Regions from separate parts of the Micromonospora sp. WMMD975 genome, predicted to be linked through region 2. Evidence: riboswitches for the same ligand, from Rfam matches in the RefSeq annotation. Region 2 holds a riboswitch; each other region holds the start of a gene.
The links. A riboswitch is a leader RNA that binds a small molecule or an ion and turns the genes downstream of it on or off. The one in region 2 is predicted to bind cyclic di-AMP.
Positions count from the first base shown of each region.

Region 1: another riboswitch for cyclic di-AMP. It lies ahead of O7613_RS18030 (hypothetical protein); the one in region 2 lies ahead of O7613_RS10725 (transglycosylase family protein).
Region 3: another riboswitch for cyclic di-AMP. It lies ahead of O7613_RS26245 (NlpC/P60 family protein); the one in region 2 lies ahead of O7613_RS10725 (transglycosylase family protein).

Region 1 covers NZ_CP120739.1:4,162,175-4,165,440, reverse strand. Annotated here, with positions in the region: gene O7613_RS18040 (SRPBCC family protein) at 1-152, shown strand, start outside; gene O7613_RS18035 (hypothetical protein) at 162-632, opposite strand; gene O7613_RS18030 (hypothetical protein) at 711-1,793, opposite strand; cyclic di-AMP (ydaO/yuaA leader) riboswitch at 1,798-1,928, opposite strand; gene O7613_RS18025 (cation diffusion facilitator family transporter) at 2,072-2,986, opposite strand; gene O7613_RS18020 (AAA family ATPase) at 3,061-3,266, opposite strand, start outside.
Region 2 covers NZ_CP120739.1:2,488,533-2,491,798, forward strand. Annotated here, with positions in the region: gene O7613_RS10720 (YbaB/EbfC family nucleoid-associated protein) at 85-534, opposite strand; gene O7613_RS10725 (transglycosylase family protein) at 769-1,434, opposite strand; cyclic di-AMP (ydaO/yuaA leader) riboswitch at 1,433-1,577, opposite strand; gene O7613_RS10730 (LLM class flavin-dependent oxidoreductase) at 1,829-3,266, shown strand, end outside.
Region 3 covers NZ_CP120739.1:5,885,720-5,888,985, reverse strand. Annotated here, with positions in the region: gene dcd (dCTP deaminase) at 1-112, shown strand, start outside; gene O7613_RS26245 (NlpC/P60 family protein) at 188-1,222, opposite strand; cyclic di-AMP (ydaO/yuaA leader) riboswitch at 1,236-1,371, opposite strand; gene O7613_RS26240 (peptidoglycan recognition family protein) at 1,605-3,266, shown strand, end outside.

The DNA.
Region 1 (3,266 bases), 1.7 Mb from region 2:
GCGACGAGCCCGACGGCGTGGTGCGGATCGACGTGGAGATCACCCTCACCGCACCAGCGCCGCTGTTCGGCTACGCGTTCCGGCAGGCCCGGGCCGCCCACCTGGGGCTCGCCGCCCGTCTCGGCGCCACCCTGGAGGGCCGGTCGGCCTGACGTGACGACTCAGCCGCTGCGGCGCAGCCGACCCCACGGCTTGTACGTGGACAGCACGGTGGCGACCAGGAGCAGCGCGGTCGAGACGGCCGGCGGCACCACCAGATCCACCCGCAGGTGGGTGTCGGCGGCCCCGGCGAGCGCGCCGAGGTGCCGGATCCGGGGGGTGAGCAGGAGCAGCACCAGGCCGAGCATCACGGTGGTGAGCGCGAACTTCACCAGCACCCAGCGCCAGCGCAGCAGACCCCACGGGGTGAGCAGCGCGCTGGCGGTGCCGACCAACCAGACCGCCACGCTCAGCGGCGCGAACAACCAGGTGGCGAGCAGCGCCGCCGCCGGGTACACCACCTCCGCGTCGGCGCCGCGCAGCCCGGCCACGCCGAGCGCGAGCAGCCCCAGGTCGGTGCCGAGCCAGCCCAGCGAGGTGACCAGGTGCGCGGTGAGCAGCGCCTTGCGGCCGGTCGGCGAGAGTCGTCCCATGCGCCGATCGTCGGCCGTCGCGCGGCCCACGTCGTGGGCCGCGCGACGACATCCGGCGTACGTCGGGGAGCGTAGTGCTCAGTAGACCGACAGGTGCACGTGGTTGGTGTGGTCGCTGGACGGGTCGCCGTTGCCCCCGCTGTAGGACTTCCAGCCGCTGCTGGGCAGCCAGATCTCCTTGAACCAGATCACGTAGAGCACGGCGAGCCGGTCGGCATTGCGGATGAAGTACGCGGACAGGTTGTTGCCGTACGTCTTGTCGCCGCCGCTGGCGACGCCGCCGAAGCCGTTCTTCTGGGCCGCGAAGTCGCAGGCCCGCCCCTTCGGGTGTTCACCCGAGCCGCTGGGTCGGTGGCAGGAGACGTACCTGGTGAAGCCGGCCGCCTTGGCCTGTTGCAGCGCGTGCAGCGTGCGCGGGGTGATGCAGCCGCTGGCCGGCGTCGGGTCGTTGACGCTGCACGACTCCGCCGGCCACGAGCCGTCGGAGTTGCGCTTGGCCGGCTTCGCGTTGGCCGAGGACGAGCCTCGGGCGCTGCTGCCGCCGCCACTGCTGCCGGCGCTCGCCGGCGGCTTGCGGTTGGCCACCTCCAACGCCCGTTCGGCCTGCTCCTTGCGCTTGGCCATCACCGCGACCTGCTTGCGCTGCTCGCTGATCTCGACGGTGAGCGCGGCGCGGGTGCGGACCGCCTCGTCCCGGGTGGCGATCAGCTCGCGCAGGGTCCGGTCCTCGTGCGCGGCGACGGTCTCCAGGGCCGCGGCCCGGTCCATGAAACCTTCCGGGCTGTTGCTGGCGAGCAGCGCCGCGGCGGTGCCCATCCGGCCGGTGCGGTACGCCACCCCGGCGATCTCGCCGACCTTGGCGTCGCGTTCGGTCAGTTCCGCGCCGATCGTGGTGAGCCGGTCGTTGAGCTGCTTCTGCCGGTTGACCGAGTTGTTCAGCGCGGCCTTGGCCTCCAGCCAGCCCTTGCTGGCGGCGTCGAGCTGGGCGCGCAGGGTCGGTGTGCCGCCCTCGTCGTCGTCGCCGGGTGCGGCGGCGAGCCGGCCGGTCGGCGCCGCCGTGGCGGGGGAGACCGGCACGGTCGCGACGCCGAGGGCCAGCGTCGCGACGAGCAGGGCCGCCAACCGGGCGGCCGTCCGTCGTACAGGTGCCACTGTGGGCATTCACGTGTCCTTCCGTCAACCGCCGACCGGGTTAGCTGACGGGTTCGGGACGGAAGATCCCTACCGCTGACGCGGATGCACCCCACGTACGTGGTTCCCCGGCTCGCCCCACGGGCGATTAGGCGATGGCCGCTCCACCGGCGCCGGAGTGACGCCCGTGGGTTGGCCGCGATCGAGCCTACCGGCGCGGCCCGGACCCGGCTCCACCAGCCGGAGCCGAATACCGGGCAAAACCGGCAATTGCCAACAATAGCCACCCAGATTTAAGTTTGTCCTAATTACCACTCGGTCGGGCCGCAGCCGCCGGCGGACGCTCCGGGTTCGATCTGCAACGTGGCGTGATCGATCGAGAAGTCCTCGTGCAGCGCGGCCCGGGCGGCGGCGAGCACGGTGGCGACCTCGGCGCGCGGGTCGGTGGTCAGGTGCGCCGAGGCGACGTCCATCCCCGAGGTGAGTGTCCACACGTGCAGGTCGTGCACCTCCGCCACGCCGGGCACGGCGGCCAGCCGGTCGTGCACCGCGGTCACCTGGAGGTGCTCCGGCGCGGCCTGCACCAGGATGCGTACCGCGGCCCGGCCGAGCCGCCAGGTGCGCGGCAGGATGAACAGGCCGATCGCCACCGCGACCACCGGGTCGGCCCACCACCAGTCGGTGAACGCGATGACGATCGCCGCGCCGATCACCCCGAGCGAGCCCAGCAGGTCGCCCAGCACCTCCAGGTATGCCCCGCGCAGGTTGATGCTCTCCTGTGCGCCGACTCGCAGCAGCGCGAAGGCGGCGATGTTGGCCAGCAGCCCGAGCACGGCCACCACGAGCATCGGCCCGGCGAGCACCTCGGGCGGCTCGCCGAACCGGCGTACCGCCTCGACCAGGACGTAGACCGCGACGGCGCCGAGCAGCACCGCGTTCGCGAGCGCGGCGAGCACCTCGAGCCGGTAGAGCCCGAATGTGCGCTGCGGGTCGGTCCGGGCACGCCGGGTGGCGGTGATCGCGGCGAGCGCCATGCCGATGCCGAGCACGTCGGTGAACATGTGCCCGGCGTCGGAGAGCAGCGCGAGCGAGCCGGTCGTGAAGGCGGCCACCGCCTCGACCAGCATCAGCACGGTGAGCAGCGCGAACGCCGCCCAGAGCCGGCCGGCGTGGCGCTGCGCCGCGTTGGTCACCGCGCCGCTGTGGTCATGACCTGCACCCACGCGCACACCCTCCGCCCCATAGCTCGGCCGGAACAAATCTATGCTCACATCGCTATGTGTGCAAGTGAGGTGGGTCAGCCCACCGGGTCGAGCGTGGTCAGCCGCTGGGTGGCCCGGGAGAGCGCGACGTAGAGCGTGCGTACCCCCGAACCGGGGTCGGCCCGGATCTCGCCCGGCGCGACGAGCACCACCCCGTCGTACTCCATGCCCTTGGCCTGGAGGCTGGTCACCACCTGGAGCCGGCCGGCGCCGAGCTGGCCCAGCCAGCCGGCCACCTCGT
Region 2 (3,266 bases):
GCCGGCGCTTTGCCGGAGCACCGGGCGAGCAGTCGGACGCGGCGCGGCCGGTGCCGCATGGGCCGGCCGGGTGGACGGACCTGGTCAGGCGGGGCGGGCGGCGCGGGACGCGACGGCGCGGTCTCGCCGGATGCGCGCGGCCACCTCGTGCATCGCGCGGCTGAACAGCTCCGCCTGGTCGGGCAGGCCGCCGAGCCGGGCGGCGAGCGCGTCGGTGTCCGCCCGGGCCGAGGCGCTGACCTGCGCGTCCAACTCGGTCAGCGCGGCGTTGACGGCGACGACGAGGTGTCCGCAGAGGACGTCAAGCGGCTCGTCGGCCAGCGCCGGGTCGACGGCGACGGAGTCCAACCGGCCACCCTGGACGGCGACCGCGCGCACCCGGCCGCCGGCCGCCGTGCCCTCGGCCCGGAGCAGCTCGCCCGGCTCGCCGTCGGCGTGCACGGTGGCCCGGGACCGCATCGCGGCCAGCGCCTGCTGGGTGCGGGTCAGCAGCTCGTCGAGGCTCGCGGCGGCCGAGAACGCATCGTTGGTCATATCCGCGCTTTCTTCACGTCCTAGCCAAGCCTCGTGACCATAGCAACCGTCGACGTCGGAACCTCGTCACCCGCCGCACCGGACCGGCCGCCGACGCCGCACGCAGGACGTACGCCGGCCGTTCCCGGCGTGTCGCGCGACGGCGAACGCCCGGCCGGATGGCCCGGCCGGGCGTTCGCATCGCTCGTGGGGCGCGACGCGGTCCCCAGGATCGCGACGCGACACGACTCAGGATCAGCGCAGGCGCAGCCGCTGACCCGGGAAGATCAGGCCGGGGTCCGCGCCGACCACGGCCCGGTTATCCGCGTACAGCGCACGCCAGCCCCCGTCGACGTGCTGGGTCGCGGCGATCTCGGAGAGGGTGTCCCCGGGCCGCACCAGGTAGGTGCCCGCGACCGGCGCGCTGCTGGAGCGCTTCGGCGCGGACGCCTTCTTCGGCGCCGACGCCCTCTGCGAGGAGGTGGCCTTCTTCGCGGACGTGGTCGAGCCGGACTCCTTGGCGGCGTACGTCTTCGTCGACCCGCCCTTCTTGCCGCAGACCGGCCAGGCGCCGATGCCCTGCCCGCGCAGGACCTTCTCGGCGACGGCGATCTGCTCGGAGCGGCTAGCCAGGTCGGCCCGGTCGGCGTACTTCTGGCCGCCGTAGCCGTTCCAGGTGCTCCGGGAGAACTGGAGCCCGCCGTAGTAGCCGTTGCCGGTGTTGATGTGCCAGTTGCCGCCCGACTCGCACTGCGCGACGGCGTCCCAGTTCACGCTCGCGGCGCTGGCCGGCGCGGCCGGCCCGAGCAGTGCCGCGGCGCCGGTGGCGGCGCCGGCGACGATCGCGCCGACAGCGGTCCGGCGGGCCGTGGCGCGGTGGGCCACGCTCCGGCGGTGCCGGGCTGAGTATGCAGTTGACATGTGGATTCCTCCACGCCGACGAGGTGAGCTGTCGGGTTCGGGCCGAGGAGCCCGGCCGCCGGTGGCGGCTTCACCCCGAGGTGACGTGCACCGTGGAACCTGTGGGTCCCCCGCTCCCGCCCGAGTTTCGGTTCCGCCGGGCCGGCGGCGGGATTAGGCGTTACCGGCCCGTGGTGTCCGCGTCTGCGAACGGAACCGACGCTAGGGACGAATATCCGCGATTGCCCACTTCTTGTGACGTTCTTCACCCAGCCGGGCGATCGGGCCAGGCGAGCGCGGTGGGGGCGGAATCGGTCGCGCCGCAACGGGATCGGTGCCGGGTACACGGCCGTCCGGCCCGACGACGGAGCTACCGTGGGCGGGACCGGGCAAGATCACGCGAGGAGCGGGGCGGATGACCGAACACGGACACGAGCTGACCTTCGGCGGCTTCCTCACCCCCGCCGCCGGGCACCCCGAACAGGTGGTGGCGCTGGCGACCCTCTGCGAGCAGGCCGGGCTGGACCTGGTCACGTTCCAGGACCACCCGTACCAGCCCGGCTTCCTGGACACGTGGACGCTGATGTCGTACGTGGCCGCCGCCACCGACCGGATCGGCCTGGCCGGCAACGTGCTCAACCTGCCGCTGCGTCAGCCGGTGGTGCTGGCCCGCAGCGTCGCCAGCCTGGACCTGCTCACCGGTGGCCGGATCGAACTCGGGCTGGGCGCGGGCGCGTTCTGGGACGCCATCGAGGCGACCGGCGGCCGGCGGCTCTCCCCCGGCGCGGCGGTCGACGCGCTCGACGAGGCGATCACCGTGATCCGCGAGGTCTGGGACACCGGCCGGCGCGGCATGATCCGGGTGGCCGGCGAGCACTACCGCGTGGTCGGCGCGAAACGCGGGCCGGCCCCGGCGCACCCGGTGGGCATCTGGGTCGGCGCGTACAAGCCGCGCATGCTGCGGCTGGTGGGGCGCGCCGCAGACGGCTGGCTGCCGTCGCTGGCGTACCTGCCGAAAGGGCCGGACGACCTGCCGGCGCTCAACACGCTCGTCGACGACGGCGCGCGGGCCGCAGGCCGGGACCCGGGCGCGATCCGCCGGATGCTCAACGTCACCGGCACGTTCGCCCGCTCGTCCACCGGCTTCCTCGCCGGCCCGCCGGAACAGTGGGTGGAGGAGCTGGCCGGGCTGACGCTGGAACACGGCATCACCACCTTCATCCTCGGCAGCGACGAGCCGCGCGCGATCCAACTCTTCGCCCAGGAGGTGGCGCCGGCCGTCCGGGAGCTGGTCGCCGCCGAGCGCACCACGCCGGGCAGCGGCGCCCGCGCGGTCGCCGAGGAGCAGGCCGCCACCGGCTTCCCGACCGCGCTCGCGGTCACCCCCACCCCGGATCCGGGGGTACGCCTGAGCGCGCGCCGCCTCTGGGACGAGGCGGACCGGCCGAGCGCCCCACCGGCGCCGGCCGGACACGTCTACCCGGCCCGTGCGCAGGCCGCCGGGCAGCACCTGGTGGACGTGCACGACCACCTGCGCCAGGAGCTGGCCCAGGTGCGTGACCTGCTGGCACAGGTCAAGCGTGGCACGGTCTCGCCGGGCGGGGCGCGGGCCGCGTTGAACGAGATGACGATGCGGCAGAACAACTGGACGCTCGGCGCGTACTGCGCCGCGTACTGCACGGTGGTGACCCAGCACCACGGCCTGGAGGACGCCTCGATCTTCCCGCACCTGCGCCGCTCCGACGCGGGCCTGGCACCGGTGCTGGACCGCCTCGAGGAGGAACACGTGGTGATCCACGGGGTGGTGGAGAGCGTCGACCGGGCGTTGGTGGAGCTGATCGGCTCGCCCGGCG
Region 3 (3,266 bases), 3.4 Mb from region 2:
GCCGGCCGAGCACCCGTACGGCTCGGCCGTCTACGGGTCGCGTTACCAGGGTCAGCGCGGCCCGACGCCGAGCCGGTCGTGGCAGAGCTGGCGCACCTGGCCGACGCGCTGACGCCAGCCGATCGTGGTTGTTAAGAGGGGCCCCCGCCTATACCGAATGCGTTAAGCGGGGGCCCCTCCTTACACCTCAGGTGGGGCGGCCGTAGCTGTTGATGTCGCCGTCGTCCACGCGCTTCATGGTGATGGGCTTGCCGGACTGGGAGGCGTGCACCACCCAGCCGTCGCCGACGTACATCCCCACGTGGTGCAGGTCGGCGTAGTAGAAGACCAGGTCACCGGCGCGCAACTCGGCGCGGCTGACCCGCTTCGTGACGTTGTGCTGCTGGCGGGCGTTGTGCGGCAGCGAGACACCGGCCTTGGCCCAGGCGGCCATGGTCAGGCCCGAGCAGTCGAAGTGGTCCGGGCCGGCGGCGCCCCAGACATAGATCTTGCCGATCTGGGCGCAGGCGAACTTGACCGCCACCCCGGCCGCGCCACCCGGGTACCCGGCCGGGCAGGGCACCGGGCGCAGCTTGCCACCGCCACCGTTTCCGTACACCTTGAGCCGCAGCTTCTGGAGCTTGGCGATCTCGGCGTCGATCTGCTTCTTCTTCGCCGCGAGCTGGGCCTCGGTACGGCTCAGGTCGGCGACCATCTCGTCCAGCGGCTTCTTCTTCGCCGCCAGCTCGTCGCGCAGATCGGCGATGGTGCGCACCTGCTCCTGCTGGTGGCGCGCGAAGCGGTCGAGCAGCTCCAGGCCACTCATCAGCTCGCCCGGCGAGCGGCTGCCCAGCAGGGCGTTGACGGTCGAGAGGTTGTCGCCCTTGTACGCGTCGGCGGCGAGCCCGCCGACCTGGCCGAGCGCGGCGTCCACGCGGGCCTGGAGTGGGGCGATCCGCCGACCGAGCGCGTCGGCCTGCTTGCGTCGCAGCGCGAGCTGCTCGCGTACGGCGTTGACCTGCTCGATGACGGGTTCGAGCTTGTTCCAGTCGCGGTCGATCCGGGCTTCGATCTCGGCGACCGAGGGTTCGGCGTGGGCCGCCGTCGCGCCTCCGGTCAGGACGACCGCGGCGCCGACCAGGGCGGCGAGTGTGGTGGTGAAGCGGGACCAGCGGGAACGCGGCGCGACGGCGGACCGGTCGATCGACCGGCTCGACGACGGCCGCGGGGCATGGTGTGCCACCGGGCGTCGGTACTCCTTCTTCCTGACCGCCTACCGGGTTAGCTGACGGGTTCGGGCGGGAAGGGGGACGCCCTACCGCAGTGGCTGCGGATTCACCCCAGGTACCTGGGTCCCCGATTCGCCCGGAGGCGACTCGGCGGTGTCGGACCGTCACCGGCCGGGTTGGACGGTGAACGTACGGGCCGACAATTGGCCAGAGTAGGGATCCCCGTTATCGATCCGCAACCCGAACGGCCGTGACACTCCGTACGGAATGGGCAACCCCGGACATGAGTGAAGCTTTTTTTCACATCAGATTATCCGGCGGAAAGGTATTGACCGTCACGGGTGCGCGGAGTGAGGGTGGGGACGCAGTGACCCCCATCCCTGTCCAGGAGGTTCGATGCACCTCTCGCCCCCGCCGTCGGCCGGACGGATGCTGCTCGCCGCCGCCGTGGCGACAGCCACCGCGCTGGCGACCACCGGCCCGGTGACCGCCGCGCCACCGAACACCCTATCCAGCAACGACGACAGGCAGAAGCAGTACGCCGCCGCGGCGGCCGAATACGGCGTGCCGCAGAACGTGCTGCTCGGCGTCTCCTACCTGGAGTCCCGCTGGGACGCCCACCCGGGGCAGCCCAGCACCAGCGGCGGCTACGGCCCGATGCACCTCACCGACGCCGCGCACGTCCTCGCCTTGCCCCGCAGCGCGCACGTCGGCGAGGACGAGGACCCGCGCGGCGACGACTCCCGCCCGCTCACCCTCGACCCGGCCACGACCGCCGCACCGGCCCGGGAGAAGCCGCTGCCCACCGCCTCGCTCCAGACGCTCGACGCCGCCGCGACGCTCACCGGCCTCGACGCGCAGAAGCTGCGCACCGATCCGGCCGCGAACATCCGTGGTGGCGCGGCGCTGCTCGCCGCGTACCAGAAGGCACTGGGTGGGCCGGTCGGTGCCGGCACCGACGCGGCGGCCTGGTACGGCGCGGTGGCCCGCTACTCCGGCGCGGACACCTCGGACGCGGCGGCGGCCTTCGCCGACGAGGTCTACGACCAGCTCGGCCAGGGCGCGACCCGGACCACCGACGACGGGCAGCGGGTCACCATGGCCGCCACCGCCGCCCGGCCGGACCGCGGGGTGCTCAGCCGGCTCGGGCTGCGCCACGCGCAGCGGCCGGACGGGCTGGAGTGCCCGGTGCGGCTGGCCTGCGAGTGGATCCCCGCACCGTACGAGCAGCTCAGCGCGGACCCGGGCGACTACGGCAACCACGACCTGGGCAACCGGCCGAAGCAGCAGAAGATCGAATACATCGTCATCCACGACACCGAGGGCTACTTCGACCCCAGCGTCGACCTGGTGAAGCGCGCCGACTACCTCGGCTGGCACTACACGCTGCGCTCGGCGGACGGCTACGTCGCCCAGCACATCAAGGCCAAGGACGTCGGCTGGCACGCCGGCAACTGGTACGTCAACGCCAAGTCCATCGGCCTGGAGCACGAGGGCTTCGCCGGAAACGGCGCCTGGTACACCGAGGCGATGTACCGCAGCTCGGCCAAGCTGGTCCGCTACCTGGCGCAGAAGTTCGGCATCCCGCTGGACCGGCAGCACATCATCGGTCACGACAACGTGCCCGGCATCACCGCCGCGGCGGTCGGCGGCATGCACTGGGACCCGGGCCCCTACTGGGACTGGTCGCACTACTTCGACCTGATGAAGGCACCATTCCGGACCCTCGGCACCGCGCGTACCGGCCTGGTCACCATCGACCCGGACGTCACCACCAACCGGCCGGCGTTCGTCGGCTGCAACCAGCAGCCGCCTGGCGTCCCGACGCCCACCCCGCCGGCCGAGCCCTGCCCGTCGCACGGCTCCTCGGCGGTGCTCCTGCGGACCGCGCCGAGCGCGGACGCCCCGCTCGTCAACGACCTCGGGCTGCGCCCGGACGGCACACCGGACACGATGTACATCTCCGACCACGGCGCCCGCGCCTCGGCCGGACAGACGTACGCGGTGGCCGGCCGGCAGGGTGACTGGACGGCAATCTGGTATCTCGGCCAGAAGGCG